2 regions of the Streptomyces sp. NPDC014764 genome follow, and region 2 is predicted to be linked to the other one. Evidence: riboswitches for the same ligand, from Rfam matches in the RefSeq annotation. Region 2 holds a riboswitch; the other holds the start of a gene.
What was found. A riboswitch is a leader RNA that binds a small molecule or an ion and turns the genes downstream of it on or off. The one in region 2 is predicted to bind glycine.

Region 1 (11,074 bases), on a different contig from region 2:
GGGCGAACATGCGGGCCGCCCGCATCGGGCCGACCGTGTGCGAGCTGGACGGGCCGATGCCGATCGAGAACAGGTCGAAGACCGAGATGGCCACGGGAGGACTCCTCAGGGTTCGGCGGACGGCGCTGTCCACCGGGGGAAGGGCGGTTCACTGGGTCGGGCGGGGTGCTGAATCGTTCATGCGGTGCATGGGGCGGGGCACCGCGCCCACCGACCCAGTGTGCGCGATGCCCCGTACGTCTGTACAAAAAGCGGAACGAATTACCGCAGGCCGGGGTACAGCGGATGCTTCGCGGCCAGCGCCGTGACCCGGCCCCGGAGCGCCTCGGCGTCGTACGACGGCTTCAGCGCCTCGGCGATCACGTCCGCGACCTCGGCGAAGTCCTCGGCCGTGAAGCCGCGGGTGGCGAGGGCGGGCGTGCCGATCCGCAGACCCGAGGTGACCATCGGCGGGCGCGGGTCGTTCGGGATCGCGTTCCGGTTGACGGTGATGCCGACCTCGTGCAGCCGGTCCTCGGCCTGCTGGCCGTCCAGTTCCGAGTTCCGCAGGTCCACCAGGACGAGGTGCACGTCCGTGCCGCCGGACAGCACGTCCACGCCCACGGCCTTCACGTCGCCCTGCACCAGACGCTCGGCCAGGATGCGGGCGCCCTCCAGGGTGCGGCGCTGGCGCTCCTTGAACTCCTCCGAGGCGCAGACCTTGAAGGCGACCGCCTTGGCGGCGACCACGTGCTCCAGCGGACCGCCCTGCTGGCCCGGGAAGACGGCGGAGTTGATCTTCTTGGCCAGCTCGGCCGTGGAGAGGATCACACCGCCGCGCGGACCGCCGAGGGTCTTGTGCGTGGTGGTCGTCACGACGTGGGCGTGCGGGACCGGGTTCGGGTGCAGGCCCGCGGCGACCAGACCGGCGAAGTGCGCCATGTCGACCATCAGGTACGCGCCGACCTCGTCCGCGATCCTGCGGAACGCGGCGAAGTCGAGCTGGCGCGGGTACGCCGACCAGCCGGCGACGATCAGCTTCGGCTTGTTCTCCTTGGCCAGGCGCTCGACCTCGGCCATGTCGACCTGGCCGTCGTCGCCCACGTGGTACGCGACCACGTTGTAGAGCTTGCCGGAGAAGTTGATCTTCATGCCATGGGTCAGGTGCCCGCCGTGCGCGAGGTTCAGACCCATGATCGTGTCGCCCGGCTTGAGCAGCGCGAACATCGCGGCCGCGTTGGCCTGGGCGCCCGAGTGCGGCTGGACGTTGGCGTGCTCGGCGCCGAACAGCTCCTTCACCCGGTCGATGGCGATCTGCTCGATCACGTCGACGTGCTCGCAGCCGCCGTAGTAGCGGCGGCCGGGGTAGCCCTCGGCGTACTTGTTGGTCAGGACAGAGCCCTGGGCCTCCATGACCGCGACCGGGGCGAAGTTCTCCGAGGCGATCATCTCGAGGGTGGACTGCTGCCGGTGCAGCTCGGCGTCGACCGCGGCGGCCACCGCCGGGTCGAGCTCGTGCAGCGGCGTGTTCAGAAGCGACATACGGATCCGGCTCCTCAGCCCGCGACGAACGCGTCGTACTCGGCGGCGGACAGCAGGTCGGCCGGCTCGTCGGTCACCCGCACCTTGAACAGCCAGCCGCCCTCGAAGGGGGCCGAGTTCACGAGCGCCGGGTCGTTCACCACGTCCTCGTTGACCTCGGTGATCTCGCCGGAGACGGGGGAGTACAGGTCACTCACGGACTTGGTGGACTCCAGCTCGCCGCAGGTCTCGCCCGCGGTCACCGTGTCACCGACCTCGGGGAGCTGGACGAAGACCACGTCGCCGAGCGCGTTGGCCGCGTGCTCCGTGATGCCGACCGTCGACACGCCGTCCTCGGCGGCCGACAGCCACTCGTGCTCCTTGCTGTAGCGCAGCTGCTGGGGGTTGCTCATGGCCTGAATTCTCCTGTACGCGGGAAACTGCTGATGACGGGGAGGGCGCGGGACGCGGCCGGACGGGTGGGACACCCGGGCCACGGACGCGCGGGGACGGCCCGGGGGCTGCCTACGACGGTGTCACTTCTGCCGCTTGTAGAACGGCAGCGCCACGACGTCGTACGGCTCGTGGCTGCCGCGGATGTCCACACCGACGCCCTCGGCGCCCGGCTCCGCGTGGCCCGCGTCGACGTAGGCCATGGCGATCGGCCTGCCCAGGATGGGGGAGGGAGCGCCGGAGGTGACCTCGCCGATCTTCTCGCCCCCGGCGACCACCGCGTACCCGGCGCGGGGCACCCGGCGGCCGTGGGCGACCAGGCCGACCAGGACGCGCGGCGGGTTCTTCCCGGCGCGTTCGGCGGCCTCGGCGAGGGCGGCGCGGCCCACGAAGTCGCCCTCCTTCTCGAACTTCACGACCCGGCCGAGACCGGCGTCGAAGGGCGTGAGGGAGGTGCTCAGCTCGTTGCCGTACAGCGGCATGCCCGCCTCCAGGCGGAGCGTGTCCCGGCAGGACAGACCGCACGGGACCAGGCCGTGGCTCTCGCCCGCCTTGGTGAGCGCCTGCCACAGCTCCACGGCGTGCTCCGGCTTCACGAACAGCTCGAAGCCGTCCTCGCCGGTGTAGCCGGTGCGGGCGATCAGCGCGGGGACCCCGGCCACGGTGCCCGGCAGACCGGCGTAGTACTTCAGGCCGTCCAGGTCGGCGTCGGTGAGGGACCGCAGGATCGCCGGGGACTCGGGGCCCTGCACCGCCAGCAGCGCGTAGGCGTCGCGGTCGTCGCGCACCTCGGCGTCGAAGCCCGCGGCCCGCTCGGTCAGCGCGTCCAGGACCACCTGGGCGTTGGAGGCGTTGGCCACGACCATGTACTCGGCGTCGCCCAGCCGGTAGACGATCAGGTCGTCCAGGATGCCGCCGTCCTCACGGCAGATCATGGTGTAGCGGGCGCGGCCAGGCTTCACGCCCGAGATGTTGCCGACCAGCGCGAAGTCCAGCAGCGCGGCGGCCTGCGGGCCGGTGACCGCGATCTCGCCCATGTGCGAGAGGTCGAACAGGCCGGCCCTCGTGCGCACGGCGTTGTGCTCGTCCCGCTCGGAGCCGTAGCGCAGGGGCATGTCCCAGCCGGCGAAGTCGGTCATCGTCGCGCCGAGCGACCGATGCAGGGCATCGAGCGCGGTGCGGCGGGGTTCGTTACTGCTCATCGGTCGGTCTCCCAAAGGGGCATGACAGCGAGGTCGTTCCTCCCCATCTGTCATCGGAACCTGAGAGGTTCGTCATGACCACCGGTGACACGGCGGTCAGGACTTGCACCTTGGGTGGGGCCCCGGAGCACTGCCACGGCGGCCCGCTTTTCAGATGTGCCTCGCCCGCGCGGTAACGGTGCCTGAGAGATTCAAGGGAGGGACTTGCTCCTTCGGCGCCCCGGCGGCACACGGTGCCGGGGACTCTCCCGCGCGGATTCAAACGGCCGGTATGCAGTTGGCGGGCACATCATTGCACGCATCGCGGGACACCGGCAGGGGGACCCTTGCCGGGCGTGCACCGCTCGTGCAGGCTCGGTCACAGGGAGCTGTGACAGGCCTGTATCGGTATGTGCACGCAACCGAGAGCGACCTGGCATTACCTTCTCTTTACACGCTGCGGGGATCGGACCCCATATCCGGTTCCAGGGGGAGGACGACCACGGTGAACAGGCCCACGGCGTACGCCGGCACCACAGACGTGGCGCTGCCGCCGCAGCACGCGCACCGGGCCGGCGGGGCCCGTCACGCGGCGCCCGCCCCCCTCGTCCAGGACCTGCGCGCCAGATCCGGACGCAGCCCGCGCGCGCTGCTCTTCGGCCCCCGTGACCTCGTCGTCGTCACCGGACTGCCCGGCAGCGGCAAATCCACGCTGATGCGGCGCACGGTGCACGAGGACCGCGTCGACTCCCAGGACGCCCGCGACCGCTGGGACCGCCGCGTGCCCCGCCTGCTGCCGTACGCGGTGTACCGCCCGCTGGTCCGGCTCGCCCACTACGCCGGGCTGCGCCGCGTGCTGCGCTCCGGCCGGCCCGTCGTCGTGCACGACTGCGGCACCCAGGCCTGGGTGCGGCGCTGGCTGGCCCGCGAAGCCCGCCGCCGCGGGGCCGCACTGCACCTGCTGCTCCTCGACGTCCGGCCCGAAGAGGCCCTGGCCGGGCAGTTGGAGCGCGGCCGTGGCGTCTCGCGCTACGCCTTCCGCCGGCACCGCACGGCGTGCGGACGGCTGCTGGACGCGGTGGAGTCCGGCCGGGTGCCGGAGGGCTGCGCCTCGGCGGTGCTCGTGGACCGGGACGCCGCGAACGCACTGCGCCGGATCGGCTTCACCGGATGACCGGCTAGCCTTTCCGCCAAGCAGTGGCATCAGGCAGACGGTGGGCGACAGATGGACTTCCCGGCGGACAACCCGGAGCGGACGCACTTCCACCCGCACGGCGGGTGGCCAGGCAACGAACTGGAGGAGGCGCTCTCCGCATCCCTCGGCGTCCCCTCCGCGGGAGCCCGGATCGTCGAGGTCCTCGGCCGCAGCTTCGTCTGGGTGCCCCTGCCCAACGGCGGCGGCCCGCACAGCGGCCCCCTCGACCTGCCCACCGTGGACCTGGACGGCCAGGCCTACGTGCCGGTCTTCAGCTCCGAGGAGCAGTTCCGCCAGGTCGTCGGCGCCCACATGGGCTGCACCATCGCGCCCGCCGTGGAATTCGCCCGCGGACTGCCCCCGCAGGCCGGCGTCGTGGTCAACCCGGGCGGCACGGTCGCCGTCCCGCTGCCGCCGGCCGCGGTGGCCGAGCTGTGCCGGGCCGGGCGCACCCCGCTCGACGGCGCGGCGAGCGGCGGCCGGGTCCGGCTGTTCGAACCGGACTGGCAGGACGACCCGGTGGACTTCCTCGCCGCCGCCTCGCAGGAGTTCGACGCCCTCGGCGTGGTGGCGACCGCCCGCCGCTGCCTGGCCGCCGTCGAGACGGCCGACCCCGTGCTGTTCGTCGGCGTGGAGCTGCTGCACTGGGAGGGCGACCCGCGTGCGCTGCCGCTGGACGCCCTCGGCCGGGCGCTGGGCCGCAGCCCCGCCCGCTGGCCGGTCAACCTCGTCGTCCTCGACGTGGCCCAGGACCCGGTCGCCGACTGGCTGCGCGCCAAGGTCCGCCCCTTCTACCAGCGCGCCTGACGCGCCCCTGATCCGCCGCGGGCCCTCGCCTTCCGCGCACTGGCCGCAGACCGCCGGAGGCCGTCGGCTTAAGCTAGGGAGCATTGGCCGGGAGGGTGTTGTACGGAGGGGCGATACAAGTGAGCGCTGGCACCGCGGCGGCCGGACAGGTCGAGCACATGCTGCGCCAGGTGACGCCCGGGCGTTACGACGCCTACGAGGCCTTGCTGCGCGCCCTCGCCACCCCCTCGTCCGGCAGGGTCTGGATGCTGCTCTGGCACGGCCAGGCCGGCTCGCCCGACGCCCAGTACGGGACCATGGAGGTCGAAGGGCACGGCTACGCGCCCTGCGTGACCTCCGCCCAGGAGCTGTCCGCGAGCGGCTGGAACCGCTCGTACGAGGTGGTCGACGGGCTCGAGGTGGCCCGTGCGCTCTACCCGGACCGCCACGGCCTCTGGCTCAACCCGCACGCGCCCGGCGGCGGCGTCGGCATCCCCTGGCTCGACCTGCGCCGCATCGCCGGCGGACTCGACCAGCGGCCCGCGGGACCGCTGCGGCTGTCCGAACCTGCCATCGAGATCCCGCAGTTCTACGCGCTCCTCGCGCAGAACGCCCACCGCACCCCGGCCGTGCGCGCACTGCGCCGCGCCTGGGTGCAGCCGGCGCTGGGCGCCCCGTACCTCGCCATCGGCCTGGACGTGTACGACACCTCGCCGCCCGCCGTGGAGTCGGTGCGGCAGATGATGCGGCAGTCGCTGCCCGCGGTGCCCGACGGTCTGCCGGTCTCCACGGTCGCCCTGTCCGACGAGCACGACCCGGTGGCGATGTGGCTGCGCGTCAACGGGCGTCCGTTCTACGACCGTGAGGCGCACGCCCCGGCCCCCGCCGCGGGCTACGGCTATCCGCCCGCGCACCACCTCTGACCGGTACGTCTTCCCGAGGCCCCCGGTGCGGCGTCCCCGCCGCCGGGGGCCTCGCGCGTGGTGACGCAGCGTCACGGTGTCCAGCATGTGGACGACGGGCGCGGGTGCGGCCCCCGTCCAGGGGTGCCCACAGCTGATTTTGCGTCAGATTCGAACGAATGCGATCAGCTACCTGACGCTGACCCCCTGTCACCTGCGGTTTCACTGCGCCTTCACGTCATCCGAGGCCGCATGGGCGGTACTTGAGGCGCCGTCGTTTGTGTCCCCGGTGTTAAATCACCGCGCGAAGATGCCGGAACAGTCCCTTATGTCGACTGTTCAGATCTCAGGTAGGTATCACCGCTATCCGGACTGTTCCTGACTCACTGCGAACGTCTGTAGTGTTCGGCCGGTCAAGATGCATCCACATAGCGGACCCGGAGTGGCCCCAGTATGCGCATATTCAAGACCCGAGCCGCTCGGGCGATCACGGCCGCGGTCGCGGTCGGTCTGATCGCCACGGGCTGCGCCAGCGAGCGGGACGGCGACAACGAGAGCGGCGGCAAGAAGGACACCTTCGTGTTCGCCGGTGCAGGCGACCCGGGATCCCTGGACCCTGCCCTGGCGAGTGACGGTGAAACCTTCCGCGTGACCCGCCAGGCGTTCGAGGCCCTCCTCGAGCACGAGTCGGGCGGCACCGAGCTGGTCGGCGGCCTCGCCGAGACCTGGTCGAGCAACGACGCGGGTACCGTCTGGACCTTCAACCTCCGCAAGGGCGTGAAGTTCCACGACGGCGAGGCGTTCAACGCCGCCGCGGTCTGCGCCAACTACGACCACTGGTTCAACTGGAAGGGCACCTACCAGTCGAGCGCGGTCTCCTACTACTGGCAGACCATCATGGGCGGGTTCGCGAAGAACGAGGACCCGGAGACGCCCGAGGCGAACTACAAGAGCTGCACCGCGAAGGACGAGAACACCGCCGTCATCGAGGTCAAGCAGCCTTCCGCCAACCTCCCCGGCGGCTTCTCGCTGAACGCCCTCGCCATCCACTCGCCGAAGGCGATCAAGGAGTACGAGAAGCAGGAGGCGACCGCCAAGGGCGACGCCATCACGTACCCCAAGTACAGCCAGGAGGCCGGCACGGTCGCCGGCACCGGCCCGTACAAGATCGTCAAGTGGAACAAGGGCAACAAGGAAGTCACCCTCGAGCGCTTCGACGACTACTGGGGCGACAAGGCCAAGATCAAGAACCTGGTCTTCCGCACGATCGACACCGAGGAGGGCCGCCGCCAGGCGCTCCAGGCCGGTGACATCGACGGCTACGACCTCGTCGCCCCGGCCGACGTCAAGACCCTCGAGAACGAGGGCTACGTCGTCCCGACCCGTGGCGTCTTCAACCTCTTCTACGTGGGCATGAGCCAGTCGGCGAACCCCGCCCTGAAGAAGAAGGAGGTCCGCCAGGCGATCGCGCAGGCGATCGACAAGGAGAACCTGGTCAAGACCCAGCTGCCCGAGGGCGGCAAGGTGGCCGACCAGTTCATGCCGGACACCATCGCGGGCTACTCCAAGAACGTCACGAAGTACCCGTACGACCCCGCCGCGTCCAAGGCGCTGCTGAAGAAGGCCGGCGCGCAGAACCTGACCATCGAGTTCTGCTACCCGACCGAGGTCACCCGCCCGTACATGCCTGCCCCGCAGGACCTGTTCGAGCTGATGAAGGCCGACCTGGAGAAGGCCGGCATCAAGGTCAAGCCGAAGGCCATGAAGTGGGCCCCGGACTACCTGGACGCCACCGAGGCCGGCTCCTGCGCGCTGCACATGCTCGGCTGGACCGGTGACTTCAACGACGGCTACAACTTCATCGGCACCTGGTTCGCCGGGTTCGACAAGCAGTGGGGCTTCAAGGACAAGAAGGTCTTCGACGCGGTGAACGCCGGCTCGAAGATGGGCAAGGCCGACGAGCGCACCGCGGCCTACGAGAAGGCCAACGAGGCCATCATGGACTACCTGCCCGGCGTCCCGATCTCGTCGTCCCCGCCGGCCATCGCCTTCGGCAAGAACGTCAACCCGCCGAACGTGTCGCCGCTGACGCAGGAAGTCTTCGCCGAGGCCTCCTTCAAGTAGGCGTACCGGCAGGAAATCGATAACGGGGGGGTCCGCCCGGCCGTCGCAACTCGGCGGCCGGGCGGGTCCGTTCATGTAAGACAACACGCAAGAAAGGGGCAAGCGGGGTGCTGCGTCTCGTCGTACGAAGACTGCTCCAGCTCATACCCACGCTGCTCGGCCTGTCGGTTCTGCTCTTCCTGTGGCTCGACCGGCTGCCCGGTGGACCCGCCTCAGCGATCCTGGGGGAGAGGGCCACCGAGGCCGAAGTGGCGCGCATCAACCGTGCGCTCGGGCTGGACCAGCCCATTTACGTCCAGTACTGGCGCTTCCTCAAGCGCATCTTCCAGGGCGACCTGGGAACCTCCGTCCAGACCGGGCAGCCCGTCACGGACGAGTTCTTCCTCCGGTTCCCGGCGACGGTGGAGCTGTCCCTGCTGGCCATGATCATCGCTGTGGCGATCGGCATCCCCCTCGGCTATCTCGCCGCCCGCAAGCGCGGCGGCTGGCTCGACGTCGGCGCGGTCTCCGGCTCGCTCGTGGGCATCTGCATCCCCGTCTTCTTCCTCGGTCTCATCCTCAAGGAAGTCCTCGCCGTGAAGCTGGGCTTCTTCCCCAGCTACGGACGCATGGACACCGGCATCAACGCCACCGACGTGACCGGCTTCGCCGTCCTGGACGGTGTGCTCACCGGCGAGTTCGACGCCTCGTGGAACGCGTTCCACCATCTGATCCTGCCGGCCGTCACCCTCGCCTCCATCCCGCTCGCGGTCATCGTCCGCATGACCCGCGCCAGCGTGCTCGAGGTGCAGGACGAGGACTACGTGCGCACCGCCCGGGCCAAGGGCCTCAAGCAGAGCGTCGTCCGTGGCCGGCACGTGCTGCGCAACGCCCTGCTGCCCGTGATCACGTCGGTCGGTCTGCTCACCGGGTCCCTGCTGTCGGGGGCGGTCCTGACCGAGTCCGTGTTCTCGTTCAACGGCATCGGCAACTTCATCAAGACGTCGATCGACGGCCGTGACTACCCGGTGCTGGTCGGGTTCATCATGTTCATCGCGATGGTGTACGTCCTGATCAACCTGCTGGTGGACCTGGCGTACAGCATCATCGACCCGAGAGTGCGGGTGCACTGACATGGCTGTCGCCACCAAGTCCGAGAAGATCCAGCGTCTCGCGGAACTGACGGCCGTCAGCGAGACCAGCACCGGTGCCAGCCTCTGGCGCGAGGCCTTCCGCCGGCTGAAGTCCAGCAAGATGGCGATCGTCGGCGCCGTCGTCATCGTCCTGTTCGTGCTCATCGCCGTCGTCGGACCGTTCCTCGCGCCCTACTCGCCGAGCGCGCAGACCTGGCGCAACGAGGTCTTCCCCAACCAGGGCAAGTTCGTCGGAGCCCGGGACGGCAACTGGTTCGGCCTCGACCACCTCGGCCGCGACCTGTTCTCCCGCATGCTGGTCGGCGCCCGCCAGACGCTCCTCGTCGGCATCGTCGCCACGCTGATCGGCCTGGTCGCCGGCTTCCTGATCGGCATCGTCTCCGGCGCCGCGGCCACCCTCGGCGGCGACACCGGACGGCGCGTCGACTCCGGCATCATGCGCTTCATCGACATGATGCTGGCCCTGCCCTCGCTGCTGCTGGCCGTGTCCATCGCCGCCGTCATGGGGCAGTCGCTCACCACCGTGATGATCGCGGTGGGTGTGGTCCAGGTACCGGTCTTCGCCCGCCTGCTGCGCGGCTCGATGCTGGCCCAGGGCAACGCGGACTACGTGCTCGCGGCCCAGTCCCTGGGTGTGCGCAAGCGGCGCATCGTGCTCTCGCAGATCCTGCCCAACTCGCTCAGCCCGGTGATCGTGCAGGCCACGCTCTCCCTGGCCACGGCGATCATCGAGGCGGCCGCCCTGTCCTACCTGGGTCTCGGCAACCCCGACCCGGCGATTCCCGAGTGGGGCGTCATGCTCGCGCAGGCGCAGCGCTTCTTCAGCTACGCCCCCGCGATGGCGATCTACCCCGCCATCGGCATCATCATCACCGCCCTCGGCTTCACCCTCCTCGGCGAGGCCATGCGGGAAGCCCTCGACCCGAAGCTGAGGGGCTGAACCACCATGTCTCTGCTCACTGTCGACGAACTGACCGTCACCTTCGGCGGCCGCGGCCGCAAGGAGTCCCGGGCGGTCGACGGCATCTCCTTCGAGGTCGACCAGGGCCAGGTCGTGGGCCTGGTCGGCGAGTCCGGCTGCGGCAAGTCCGTCACCTCCCTGGCCCTGATGGGCCTGCTGCCCTCCAAGGGCCTCACCATCGGCGGCCGTGCCGAGTTCGACGGCACGGACCTGTTCACGATGAGCCCGTCCGCCCGCCGCGATCTGCGCGGCAGCGAAATGGCGATGATCTTCCAGGACCCGCTGTCCTCGCTGAACCCGGTCGTGCCGATCGGCGTGCAGGTCACCGAGATCCTGGAGCGCCACCGCGGGATGAAGGGGGAGGCCGCCCGCAAGGAGGCCGCCCACCTGCTGGACCGGGTCGGCATCCCCGACCCCACCCGGCGGCTCCAGGAGTACCCGCACCAGCTGTCCGGCGGTATGCGCCAGCGTGCCCTGATCGCCATGGCGGTGGCCTGCGCCCCGCGTCTGCTCATCGCCGACGAGCCCACCACGGCGCTCGACGTGACGATCCAGGCGCAGATCCTTGAACTGCTCAAGGAGCTCGTGGACCAGGAGGGCACCGCCCTGCTGATGATCACCCACGACCTCGGCGTGGTCGCCGGCCTCTGCGACCAGGTCAACGTGCTCTACGCGGGCAAGGTCGTGGAGTCCGCCGGGCGCCGCGAGCTGTTCGCCCACCCCACCCACCCCTACGCGCACGGACTGCTGGGCTCCATCCCGCGGCTCGACGCGCCCCGGGGCGAGCCGCTCAACCCCATCCGCGGCTCGATCAACGACCGCATCGCCTGGGCCGACGG
Region 2 (11,074 bases):
GCGACCTGGAGAACGTGCCCCTGCCCGTGGCACGGCAGCAGACCGCGCGGGGCAGCGCCGGCGGCATCATGATCCGGACCACGCCCGGTGTGCCCGACTCCGTCGACATCATGTTCTTCGACGGGCAGGGCGCCGACCTGTCACAGGGCAGCCAGCGCAAGCTGGACCGTGTGTTCGCGCGGCAGGAGTACCGGCGTGCCTTCCCCGGCGAGATCGGTGACCTGCACTTCCCGGCGAGCGTCTTCGACTCCTACACCGGGTCGCTGCTGCGGAACGTCGACATCACCGGCATCGCCGAGTCCGGTCTGAAGGTCGTCGTCGACGCGTCCAACGGCAGCGCCGGCCTGGTGCTGCCCAGCCTGCTCGGCAAGCTGGGCGTCGACTCGCTGACCATCAACCCCGGTCTGGACGAGTCCCGGCCCACCGAGACGGCCGACATGCGCCGGGCCGGCCTGGTGCGGCTCGGGGAGATCGTGGCGTCCTCCGGCGCCGCCTTCGGCGTCCGCTTCGACCCCGTAGGCGAGCGGCTGTCGCTGGTCGACGAGAAGGGGCGGATCATCGAGGACGACCGGGCGCTGCTCGTCATGCTCGACCTGGTCGCCTCCGAGCGGCGCAGCGGCCGTGTCGCCCTGCCGGTGACCACCACCCGCATCGCCGAGCAGGTGGCGGCGTACCACGGCACGCAGGTCGAGTGGACGACCACCTCGCCCGACGACCTCACCCGCGTCGGCGGTGAGGAAGGGACGATCTTCGGCGGCGACGGCAAGGGCGGCTTCATCGTCCCCGAGTTCAGCAGCGTCTACGACGGCACCGCCGCGTTCGTCCGGCTCATCGGACTGGTCGCGCGCACCCAGCTCACGCTGAGCCAGATCGACGCCCGTATCCCGCGGGCGCACGTCCTCAAGCGGGACCTGGCGACCCCCTGGGCCGTCAAGGGCCTGGTCATGCGCCGGGTCGTCGAGGCGGCCGGGGACCGCTACGTGGACACCACCGACGGCGTGCGCGTGGTGGAGGCCGACGGCCGCTGGGTGATGGTGCTGCCCGACCCGGCCGAGGCCGTCACCCACCTGTGGGCCGAGGGCCCCGACGACGCCTCCGCGCAGGCGCTGCTCGACGAGTGGTCGGCGGTCGTGGACAGCGCCGGCAAGTGACCCTCCCGCAGTAGACACGACGACCGGCGGCGGGGGGGGGGGGGCCCCCCCCCCCCCCCCCCCCCCCCCCCCCCCCCCCCCCCCCCGGGGGGGGGGCCCCCCCCCCCCCCCCCCCGGGCCCCCCCCCCCCCCCCCGCCGGGGTCGTTCGGAGGTCGGGGGTGCGGCGTGGGACTATGTGCGGCATGCCGCAGCAACCCCCCGTTCGGAGCACACCCGCGCGGCCCGCGCGCCCGGACGCGTCCATGTCGTTGATCACCAACGTGATGGACCACAGTCTCGACGACGGCTACGCGGAGGCCGCCGCCCGGAAGCGGAGCGATGGGACCGGCGGCCTGCCGAGGACCCTGCGGGCGAAACTCGGTCTGGCGGCGGGGCTCGTTCTCGCCGCGTGCGTGGTCACCGTCGGCGCGGCCCAGGCCCGGGTCGCCGCTCCGGTCGTCGCCAAGGAGCGCGAGGAGCTCATCGACCGTATCGACGAGGAGACCGCGGCCGCCGACCGGCTCGAGAAGAGCGTCGACGAACTGCGGGAGGAAGTCGGCGCGCGGCAGCGCGAGGCGCTGCGGGACAGCGGCGGCGACCGGTCGACGCTCCTGGGCATCCTCTCGGGCGCGACGCCCGTCCACGGACCGGGCGTACGGCTCGTGGTGAACGACGCCGAGGACACCGCCTCCGGCGGCGACGGCGACGCCCGTTCCTCGTCCGGTTTCGCCGACACCGGCCGGGTCCGCGACCGTGATCTCCAGCGGGTGGTCAACGGGCTGTGGGAGTCCGGCGCGGAGGCCGTCTCGATCAACGGGCGGCGGCTGACCGCCCTGTCGGCGATCAGGGCCGCGGGAGACGCGATACTGGTCGACAACAAGCCGCTGGTGCCGCCGTACACGGTGCTGGCGGTGGGGGACGGCCAAGAACTGGGGGACCGGTTCCAGGACAGCGCCGACGGGGTGTACCTGCACGTCCTGCAGGAGAACTACGGCATCCGGACGGCCCTGTCCGTGGAGGACGACGTCCGGCTGCCCGCCGCACCGAGTGTGACCGTACGAACCGCACAGCCGATAACCGAGAAGGGCACATCGTGATCGCCGTACTGGGCCTCATTGTGGGAGTGGTGGCCGGCCTGTTGGTCCGGCCCGAGGTGCCGGCGGTCGTCGAGCCCTACCTGCCGATCGCCGTCGTCGCCGCTCTGGACGCCGTGTTCGGCGGTCTGCGGGCCATGCTCGACGGGATCTTCGACGACAAGGTCTTCGTGGTGTCGTTCCTGTCGAACGTCGTCGTGGCCGCGCTGATCGTGTTCCTCGGCGACAAGCTCGGCGTGGGGGCGCAGCTGTCCACGGGTGTGGTCGTCGTCCTCGGCATCCGCATCTTCTCCAACGCGGCGGCGATCCGCCGCCATGTGTTCCGGGCGTGAGGCCGATGAGCGAGCGCGAACAGCCCGAGACGACGCGCCCGGCGGTCACTCCGCCACGGTCCGCCCCCGACACGCCCGCATCCACTCCCGACACGCCCGCGCCCGAGGCCGTGCCGCCGCACGGGCTGCGCCGGGAGCTGCCCGCGGAGGTGCCCCCGGCCGCCCCGCAGGCCGCGTCCGAGAAGGCCGGCGCGAGCGAGCCACCCCGCCGGACGCCCACGCCCCCCGCGTCCCGGCAGCCCCGGGCGCCGCAGACGCCGCAGGCCTCAGGGACGTCCGCCGCCGACGAGCCGGGCGAGCCCGAGCTGACCGGACGGAGGCGGCTCGTCAACGGGCTGTGGCCGCCCCGCGTGACCCGCGCGCAACTGATCGTCGCCCTGCTGCTGTTCGGCCTCGGATTCGGCCTCGCCGTCCAGGTCGCCTCCACCAGCGACACCGACAGCGCGCTGCGCGGCGCGCGCCAGGAAGATCTTGTGCGCATCCTCGATGAACTCGACGACCGGACCGAGCGTCTTGAAGACGAGAAGCAGGGTCTCGAGAAGCAGCGGGAGGAGCTGGAGAACAGCTCCGACCAGGCCGAGGAGGCGCGCAGGCAGACGATCGAGAAGGAACGGCAACTCGGCGTCCTCGCGGGCACCGTGGCCGCGCAGGGGCCCGGCATCGAGATGACCATCGAGGACACGAAGGGGACGGTCGAGTCGGACATGCTGCTCGACGCCGTCCAGGAGCTGCGTGCCGCGGGCGCGGAGGCGATCCAGGTGAACGGGGTGCGGGTGGTGGCCGGCACGTATCTGTCGGACGCGGACGGCGGAGTCTCCGTGGACGGGAACAAGATCAAGTCCCCGTATCGTTTCAAGGTCATCGGCAAGCCGCAGGACCTGGAGCCGGCGCTCAACATCCCCGGAGGCGTGGTGCAGACGCTCGAGAAGGAACAGGCCACCGTTACCGTGGAGCGGTCGGACAAGATCGTTGTGGACGCCTTGCGAGCGCCGAAGCGGCCTGACTACGCTCGGTCGTCCTCCCAGTGAACCGGCGGTGCATGGGGGTTGTCCGGCCAGGGCATGAGGTTGCGGGGGGTCGGCGCACCGAATGGGTGGTGCGTGGTGGAAACTGTCTGGCGGAGGCGGACGTTGTGAAGATGTCCGGGTCGGCCAATGTGTTCAGTCAGGGTTCGTCCTGCCCCACGGGCGGGTCTGTTTCGGTCAAGGGGAATCGCCCGTGAAGTTGTTTGGGAAGTTGTTCGGCAAGAGCGCGCGGCGAGAGGACGGCGACAGCGCGACCGCTCGTCACCGCGCACAGCCCGGTGCGGATGATCAGCGTCCGCTGTTCCGGGACGAGACGGGCGGGGCCTCCGTTGACCCTGCGCGGTCGGGCGGCATAGGTTCTGGACAGCCGTCGAGCCCAGGTGCGGGCGGAGGTCACTCCGGTCCGTACGCGTCCCACGCCCCCGGCGGGCAGCCGCGGCAGGAGGATCCGTCCATGTCGGCCCTGGTGTGTTCGAGGTGCGGCAACCGCAACGCGGAGAACAGCCGCTTCTGTTCCAACTGCGGTGCGCCGCTGAAGCCGGGCGTCACCCCGGAGCGCCCCTCCGAGACGACGTCCACGATCTCCATCTCCGGCCTCGAGGCCTACGACTCCGAGGCCACCGGCCAGCACCAGGTGCCGGCGCTCTCGCCGGAGGCGCAGGCCGCCGTCGACGCGCTGCCGCTGGGCTCCGCCCTGCTGGTGGTGCGCCGCGGGCCGAACTCGGGAAGCCGCTTCCTGCTGGACGGCGACCTGACCACGGCCGGGCGTCACCCGCAGAGCGACATCTTCCTCGACGACGTGACGGTCTCCCGGCGCCATGTCGAGTTCCGCCGCAACCCGGACGGCTCGTTCACGGTCGCCGACGTCGGCAGCCTGAACGGCACCTACGTCAACCGCGAGCGGATCGACCAGGTCGCCCTGTCCAACGGCGACGAGGTCCAGATCGGCAAGTACCGACTGGTCTTCTACGCGAGCCAGCAGAACTACTGACGGCCCCCGGCAGCGGTCCCGGGGGCTCCAGGAAGGGGCGATGGTGCACACACCGAGCGGCGGCGCCGGCAGCGGCGCCGCCGTCACGGACACCGGACTGCTGAGCATCGGCGCGGTGCTGAACGTGCTGCGCGAGGAGTTCCCCGAGGTAACCATCTCCAAGATCCGCTTCCTGGAGTCGGAAGGGCTCGTCGAGCCGCGCCGCACCCCGTCGGGGTACCGGAAGTTCAGCGCCGAGGACGTCGACCGCCTCGGGCATGTGCTGCGCATGCAGCGCGACCACTACCTGCCGCTCAAGGTGATCCGGGAGCACCTCGAGACCATGGAGCGGGGCGAGGCCCTGCCCCTGCCGGCGCTGAGCCGTCCGGGTGACGGCGAGGATCCTGCCGACTGCGCGCCGGAGGCGACCACCGCAGCCCGTGTCGGGCGCTGCCAGCTGCTCGCCGCCGCCGGCGTCGACGAGCAGCAGCTCGCCGAGTGGGAGTCGTACGGACTGCTCGTCCCGGTCGGGGACGGGGTGTACGACGCGGAGGCGCTCACCGTCGCCGGGCTCCTCACCGAACTCGGCCGGTTCGGGATCGAGCCCCGCCATCTGCGGGCCATGAAGGCGGCCGCCGAGCGTGAGGCCGGACTGGTGGAACAGGTCGTCGCGCCGCTGCGCCGCCACCGCAACCCGCAGACCAGGGCGCACGCCGAGGACCGCACCAGGGAACTGGCCGGCCTCACCGTGAAGCTGCACGCGGCGCTGGTGCGGTCGGCGCTCGGCGTGCGGCTGCCCTGAGGGCCTCGGAACCTCCGGGGAACAGCACAGCGGGGCCGGATCGGCCACCCGATCCCGGCCCGACTACCCAAACGTCCCGGGCACGGCCTAGGGTTGCTGTGTGAACGAGCTCGATGTCGTAGGTGTCCGGGTCGAAATGCCCTCCAACCAACCGATCGTGCTGTTGCGTGAAGTGGGCGGCGACCGCTACCTCCCCATCTGGATCGGCCCAGGGGAGGCGACGGCCATCGCCTTCGCCCAGCAGGGCATGGCGCCCGCACGGCCGCTGACCCACGACCTGTTCAAGGACGTGCTGGAGGCCGTGGGACAGGAGCTCACGGAAGTGCGCATCACCGACCTGCGGGAAGGCGTGTTCTACGCCGAGCTGGTCTTCGCCAGCGGTGTCGAGGTGAGCGCCCGTCCGTCCGACGCCATAGCACTCGCCCTGCGCACGGGAACGCCGATCTACGGAAGCGACACGGTGCTGGACGACGCCGGCATCGCGATTCCGGACGAGCAGGAGGACGAGGTGGAGAAGTTCCGCGAGTTCCTCGACCAGATCTCGCCCGAGGACTTCGGGACCAGCAACCAGTGAGCCGTTTCCTCCCGGGTCCTGCGTCGCTCGCGGCCCGCGCCGAGGACATTCGGCTAGCCTTTCCCCGCGACGGGGCACGGGAAACCACTCTCAGGGTGATTATCACTCGGCGTGCCGAGTGTGGCGATCGTTGACGCACCCTTGGTGACTGCCTACCGTCGAGGAGGCAGGTCAAGGACGGAGGTCGGCGTGAGAAGCAGCGGCGACGGTACGGCTGGGGGTGCCCCCGGACGCGTTTTCGGGGCGGGCGGGCCGTATCCTCCCCAGGGCTCTCCGGTCCGCTCGGGCGGGGGGCATCCCGCGCGCGGCGGTGCGATCGATCCCGCTCCGCAGCGACCGACGGCTGTGCCGGGCGGTGGAGGGGCGGTGGCCATGGCGTCCGAGGAGATCGGCTACCGGGGGCCCACGGCCTGCGCCGCGGCCGGCATCACCTACCGCCAGCTCGACTACTGGGCGCGCACGGGACTGGTCGAGCCGAGCGTGCGGCCGGCCCACGGATCCGGGACGCAGCGGCTGTACAGCTTCCGCGACGTCGTGGTGCTGAAGATCGTCAAGCGGTTCCTGGACACGGGTGTGTCCCTGCAGAACATCCGCACCGCCGTCCAGCATCTGCGCGAGCGCGGCTTCGACGACCTCGAGCGCATGACGCTGATGAGCGACGGCGCCACGGTCTACGAGTGCACGTCGCCCGACGAGGTCCACGCCCTGCTCCAGGGCGGCCAGGGCGTCTTCGGCATCGCCGTGGGCGTGGTGTGGCGGGACGTCGAGAGCGCCCTGTCGCAGTTGCACGGCGAGCGGGTGGACACGGGGGAGACACTCATCGGCCACAACCCGATGGACGAGCTGGCCCGGCGCAGGAACCGCGCGGTCTGAGCCCGCGCGGTGCGGGTCCCGGCCCGACGAGGACGTTGTCAGTGGCGTAGGGCAGCATCGGAGATGTGAGATCCGCTCCCACGATCCTGCATCTCGACATGGATGCCTTCTACGCCTCGGTGGAGCAGGCGTCCAAGCCGAGTCTGCGCGGCAAGGCCGTGATCGTGGGCGGACTGGGCCCCCGCGGTGTGGTCGCCACCGCCTCCTACGAGGCGCGCGTCCACGGCGTTCACTCCGCGATGCCCATGTCGCAGGCCCGGCGGCTCGCGCCGAACGCCGCGTATCTGGTGCCCCGATTCGCGCTGTACCGCTCGATCAGTGACCAGGTGATGGCGCTGCTGCGCGCCCTGTCGCCCCTGGTGGAGCCGCTCAGCCTCGACGAGGCGTTCGTCGACCTGGAGGCCGGGGACACAGCGTGGGACGAGCGGTCGGCGCGGCTGGTCGGCACGAAGCTGCGCGCGGACATCCGCGCGGTCACCGGACTGACCGGATCCGTGGGGCTCGCCGCCTCCAAGATGCTGGCGAAGATCGCGTCGGAGCAGGCGAAGCCGGACGGGTTGGTCGTCATCGAGCCCGGCACCGAGCGGGAGATGCTCGCACCGATGTCCGTTCGGACCCTCCCGGGTGTCGGGCCCGCCACCGGCGACCATCTGCGGCGGGCGGGCATCCACACGGTCGGCGAGATCGCGGAGGCGGGCGAGGACGAACTGGTGCGGCTGCTGGGCAAGGCCCACGGTCACGCGCTGTACGCGATGGCGCTGGCCCGTGACGACCGGCCCGTCGTCGCCGAGCGCGAGACGAAGTCGGTGTCCGTCGAGGACACGTACGACGTGGACATCCACGACCGGGTGCGGGTCGGCCTGGAGGTGCAGCGGCTCGCCGACCGCTGCGTGCGCCGGCTGCGGGGCGCGGGGCTGTCCGGACGCACGATCGTGCTGAAGGTACGGCGGTACGACTTCACCACGCTGACCCGGTCCGAGACGCTGCGCGGCCCGACCGACGACCCGGCCGTCGTCCGGGAGGCGGCGGCGCGACTGCTGGACTCGGTGGACACCACCGGCGGCGTACGGCTGCTCGGCGTCGGCGTGAGCGGGCTGGCCGACTACACGCAGGAGGATCTCTTCGCCCAGGCGGCGGGCGGTGCGGGGGAGGAGGTCGCCGAGGAGGAGGAGTCCGGGCCCGCGCCCGAGCCGCTCCCGGAGGTCCCGGTGGAGCGACGCTGGTCCGCGGGCCACGACGTCCGGCACACCGAGTACGGGCACGGGTGGGTGCAGGGCAGCGGCCTCGGCCGGGTGACGGTCCGCTTCGAGACACCCGGCTCGGCGCCGGGCCGGGTGAAGACGTTCCGCGTCGACGACCCGGCGTTGGAGGCAGCGGACCCGCTGCCGCTCGTGGAGGCGCCCCCGGACCTGCCCGAACCGATGCGCCCGCCGCAGGCGCCTCCGCCTCGCCCCTTGGAGGCGTGACGGCGCGGGCGGGGCCGGCGCCGGGTACGCGTTGACGCTGCGGGGCGCCGGCGCGTCCCTGTTCACCGCGTGCGGGACGGGCCAGGACGGCGCACCGCAGGCTGCGTCCTGGCGGTCCACCGTGAGACACGGTCGCCTGACGGTGCTGCGCTGCTCCGGCGAAGGGCTGCGGGCCGGTCCTGGGCTTCCGTACGAGCGTCGTGCCCGGGCCGGGCGGTGCAGCCGTGCCCCGGCCGGGCGGTGCAGCCGGGGCTGTGGGGCGGACGACGTCCCCCGGGCCGGGCGGTGCAGCCGGGGCGCGGAGCGGTGGGGCGGAAGGTCGTGACGGACCGCCGTCCTGGGTGGCGTCGGCTACTCCTGGCCCGCCAGCTTGCCGAAGTCGTGGTCCGGGAGTGGGGGAGGGGCGCCCACGTCCAGGCCGTAGTGGTGGTACAGCTGGAGCTCCTGCTCCGGGGAGAGATGGCGGCCGACGCCGAAGTCCGGCGCCTCCTTGATGAGGGACCGTTCGAACGGCACGTGCAGGGCCCCGTCGATCAGCTCGCTGGGTTCCAGGGGCACGAAGGCGTCCCGGCTGAACAGGCCGGTGCGTATCGCCGCCCACTCCGGCACGCCGGTGGCGTCGTCGAGGTAGACCTCGTCGATCGTGCCGATGCGGGTGCCGTTGCGGTCGTACGCCTTGCGGCCGATAAGGTGGCGCGGGTCGATGTCGGTCTGCACGGGCCCTCCACTCGTAGCAAACTCATCCGATAGCACTACAGAAAGGCACAATCGGCGGAACGGCCACTCGAAGGCCGGGGCCCGGACCTCGCTGGTACGCTGGCAACGGCCGCTGACCCCGTGCGGGAGAGTCCTCCAGGCACCACCGGAGGCGCCGAAGGAGCAAATCCTCCCCGGAATCTCTCAGGCACACGTACCGCACGGACGAGGTCACTCTGGAAAGCAGGGCGGGTGTCGACGGCTTCCGCTCTCACCGACGGTGAAAACCGGACCGCCAGCGGCGTCCCGGTGAAACTCTCAGGTTGAGATGACAGAGGGGGAGGCCGTCCGGGCACCTGCGCCGTGGTGCCCCTCGAAGGTCGTCGGACCAGGAGGCCTCCTCAATGACTGCCCCGCGTACCCCGCTCTCCGAGCTCGAACAGGGAATTCCCTTCGAGCAGCGCCACATCGGGCCCGACCACGAGGCGCGGGCGAAGATGCTGGCCCAGGTGGGCTACGGCTCGCTCGACGAGCTGACCGCCGCAGCCGTGCCCGACGTCATCAAGAACGCCGACGCGCTGGAGCTGCCCGGCGCCCGCAGCGAGGCCGAGGTGCTCGCCGAGCTGCGCGGCCTCGCCGACCGCAACCAGGTCCTCGGCTCCATGATCGGCCTGGGCTACTACGGCACGTTCACCCCGCCGGTCATCCTGCGCAACGTCATGGAGAACCCCGCCTGGTACACGGCCTACACGCCGTACCAGCCGGAGATCTCGCAGGGGCGGCTCGAGGCGCTGCTGAACTTCCAGACGATGGTCGCCGAGCTGACCGGCCTGCCGACGTCCGGCGCCTCGCTGCTGGACGAGGGCACCGCCGCCGCCGAGGCGATGGCGCTGTCCCGGCGCATGGGCAAGAACAAGAAGGGCCTGTTCCTGGTCGACGCGGACGCCCTTCCGCAGACCATCGCCGTCATCGAGACCCGCGCCGAGCCGACCGGCGTCGAGGTCGTCGTCGCCGACCTGACGCACGGCATCCCCGCCGAACTCGACGGCCGTGAGATCAACGGCGTCCTGATCCAGTACCCGGGCGCCTCCGGTGCCGTACGGGACGTCAAGCCGGTCATCGACCAGGCGCACGAGCGCGGTGCGCTCGTCACCGTCGCCGCCGATCTGCTGGCCCTCACCCTCCTGAAGTCGCCCGGCGAGCTGGGTGCGGACATCGCGGTGGGCACCACGCAGCGCTTCGGCGTCCCCATGGGCTTCGGGGGACCGCACGCCGGTTACATGGCCGTCCAGGACAAGATGGCACGCAGCCTGCCGGGCCGCCTCGTCGGCGTCTCCGTCGACGCCGACGGCAACAAGGCGTACCGCCTCGCCCTGCAGACCCGTGAGCAGCACATCCGCCGCGAGAAGGCCACCAGCAACATCTGCACCGCGCAGGTGCTGCTCGCCGTCATGGCCGGTATGTACGCCGTCTACCACGGTCCCGAGGGCCTGCGGACCATCGCCCGGCGCACCCACCGCTACGCCGCGATCCTCGCCGAGGGGCTGCGCGCGGGCGGCGCCGAGGTGGTGCACGGCTCCTACTTCGACACGCTCACCGTGCGGGTCGCCGGCCGGGCCGCCGAGGTCGTCGCCGCCGCCCGTGACAACGGCGTCAACCTGCGCCTCGTCGACGCCGACACCGTCTCCGTCGCCTGCGACGAGACCACCACCCGCGACCAGGTCACCGCCGTGTGGCGCGCCTTCGGCGCCGAGGGCGACGTCGAGGCCCTGGACGCCGCCGCGTCCGACGCCCTGCCGGACGCGCTGCTGCGCACCGACGACTACCTCACCCACCCGGTCTTCCACCAGCACCGCTCCGAGACGGCCATGCTGCGCTACCTGCGCCGCCTCGCCGACCGCGACTACGCGCTGGACCGCGGCATGATCCCGCTGGGCTCCTGCACCATGAAGCTCAACGCGACCACCGAGATGGAGCCGGTCACCTGGCCCGAGTTCGGCCAGCTGCACCCGTTCGTCCCGGCCGAGCAGGCCGGGGGCTACCTCACGCTCATCCGCGAGCTGGAGGAACGTCTCGCCGAGGTCACCGGCTACGACAAGGTCTCCCTGCAG

Region 1: linked by a shared signal. The riboswitch ahead of gcvT (glycine cleavage system aminomethyltransferase GcvT) and the one ahead of gcvP (aminomethyl-transferring glycine dehydrogenase) in region 2 are both predicted to bind glycine.

The regions. Positions count from the first base shown of each region.
Region 1 covers NZ_JBIBXY010000020.1:32,264-43,337, forward strand. Annotated here, with positions in the region: gene ACF1AG_RS30290 (L-serine ammonia-lyase) at 1-94, opposite strand, end outside; gene glyA (serine hydroxymethyltransferase) at 262-1,521, opposite strand; gene gcvH (glycine cleavage system protein GcvH) at 1,536-1,913, opposite strand; gene gcvT (glycine cleavage system aminomethyltransferase GcvT) at 2,037-3,155, opposite strand; glycine riboswitch at 3,316-3,416, opposite strand; gene ACF1AG_RS30310 (AAA family ATPase) at 3,640-4,308, shown strand; gene ACF1AG_RS30315 (enhanced serine sensitivity protein SseB) at 4,360-5,136, shown strand; gene ACF1AG_RS30320 (enhanced serine sensitivity protein SseB C-terminal domain-containing protein) at 5,256-6,038, shown strand; gene ACF1AG_RS30325 (ABC transporter substrate-binding protein) at 6,471-8,141, shown strand; gene ACF1AG_RS30330 (ABC transporter permease) at 8,249-9,253, shown strand; gene ACF1AG_RS30335 (ABC transporter permease) at 9,255-10,214, shown strand; gene ACF1AG_RS30340 (ABC transporter ATP-binding protein) at 10,221-11,074, shown strand, end outside.
Region 2 covers NZ_JBIBXY010000007.1:2,273-13,346, forward strand. Annotated here, with positions in the region: gene ACF1AG_RS18675 (mannose-1-phosphate guanyltransferase) at 1-1,151, shown strand, start outside; gene ACF1AG_RS18680 (DUF881 domain-containing protein) at 1,326-2,228, shown strand; gene ACF1AG_RS18685 (small basic family protein) at 2,225-2,557, shown strand; gene ACF1AG_RS18690 (DUF881 domain-containing protein) at 2,563-3,585, shown strand; gene ACF1AG_RS18695 (FHA domain-containing protein) at 3,647-4,573, shown strand; gene ACF1AG_RS18700 (MerR family transcriptional regulator) at 4,614-5,354, shown strand; gene ACF1AG_RS18705 (bifunctional nuclease family protein) at 5,455-5,928, shown strand; gene ACF1AG_RS18710 (MerR family transcriptional regulator) at 6,118-6,801, shown strand; gene ACF1AG_RS18715 (DNA polymerase IV) at 6,867-8,267, shown strand; gene ACF1AG_RS18720 (PRC-barrel domain-containing protein) at 8,619-8,984, opposite strand; glycine riboswitch at 9,098-9,193, shown strand; gene gcvP (aminomethyl-transferring glycine dehydrogenase) at 9,368-11,074, shown strand, end outside.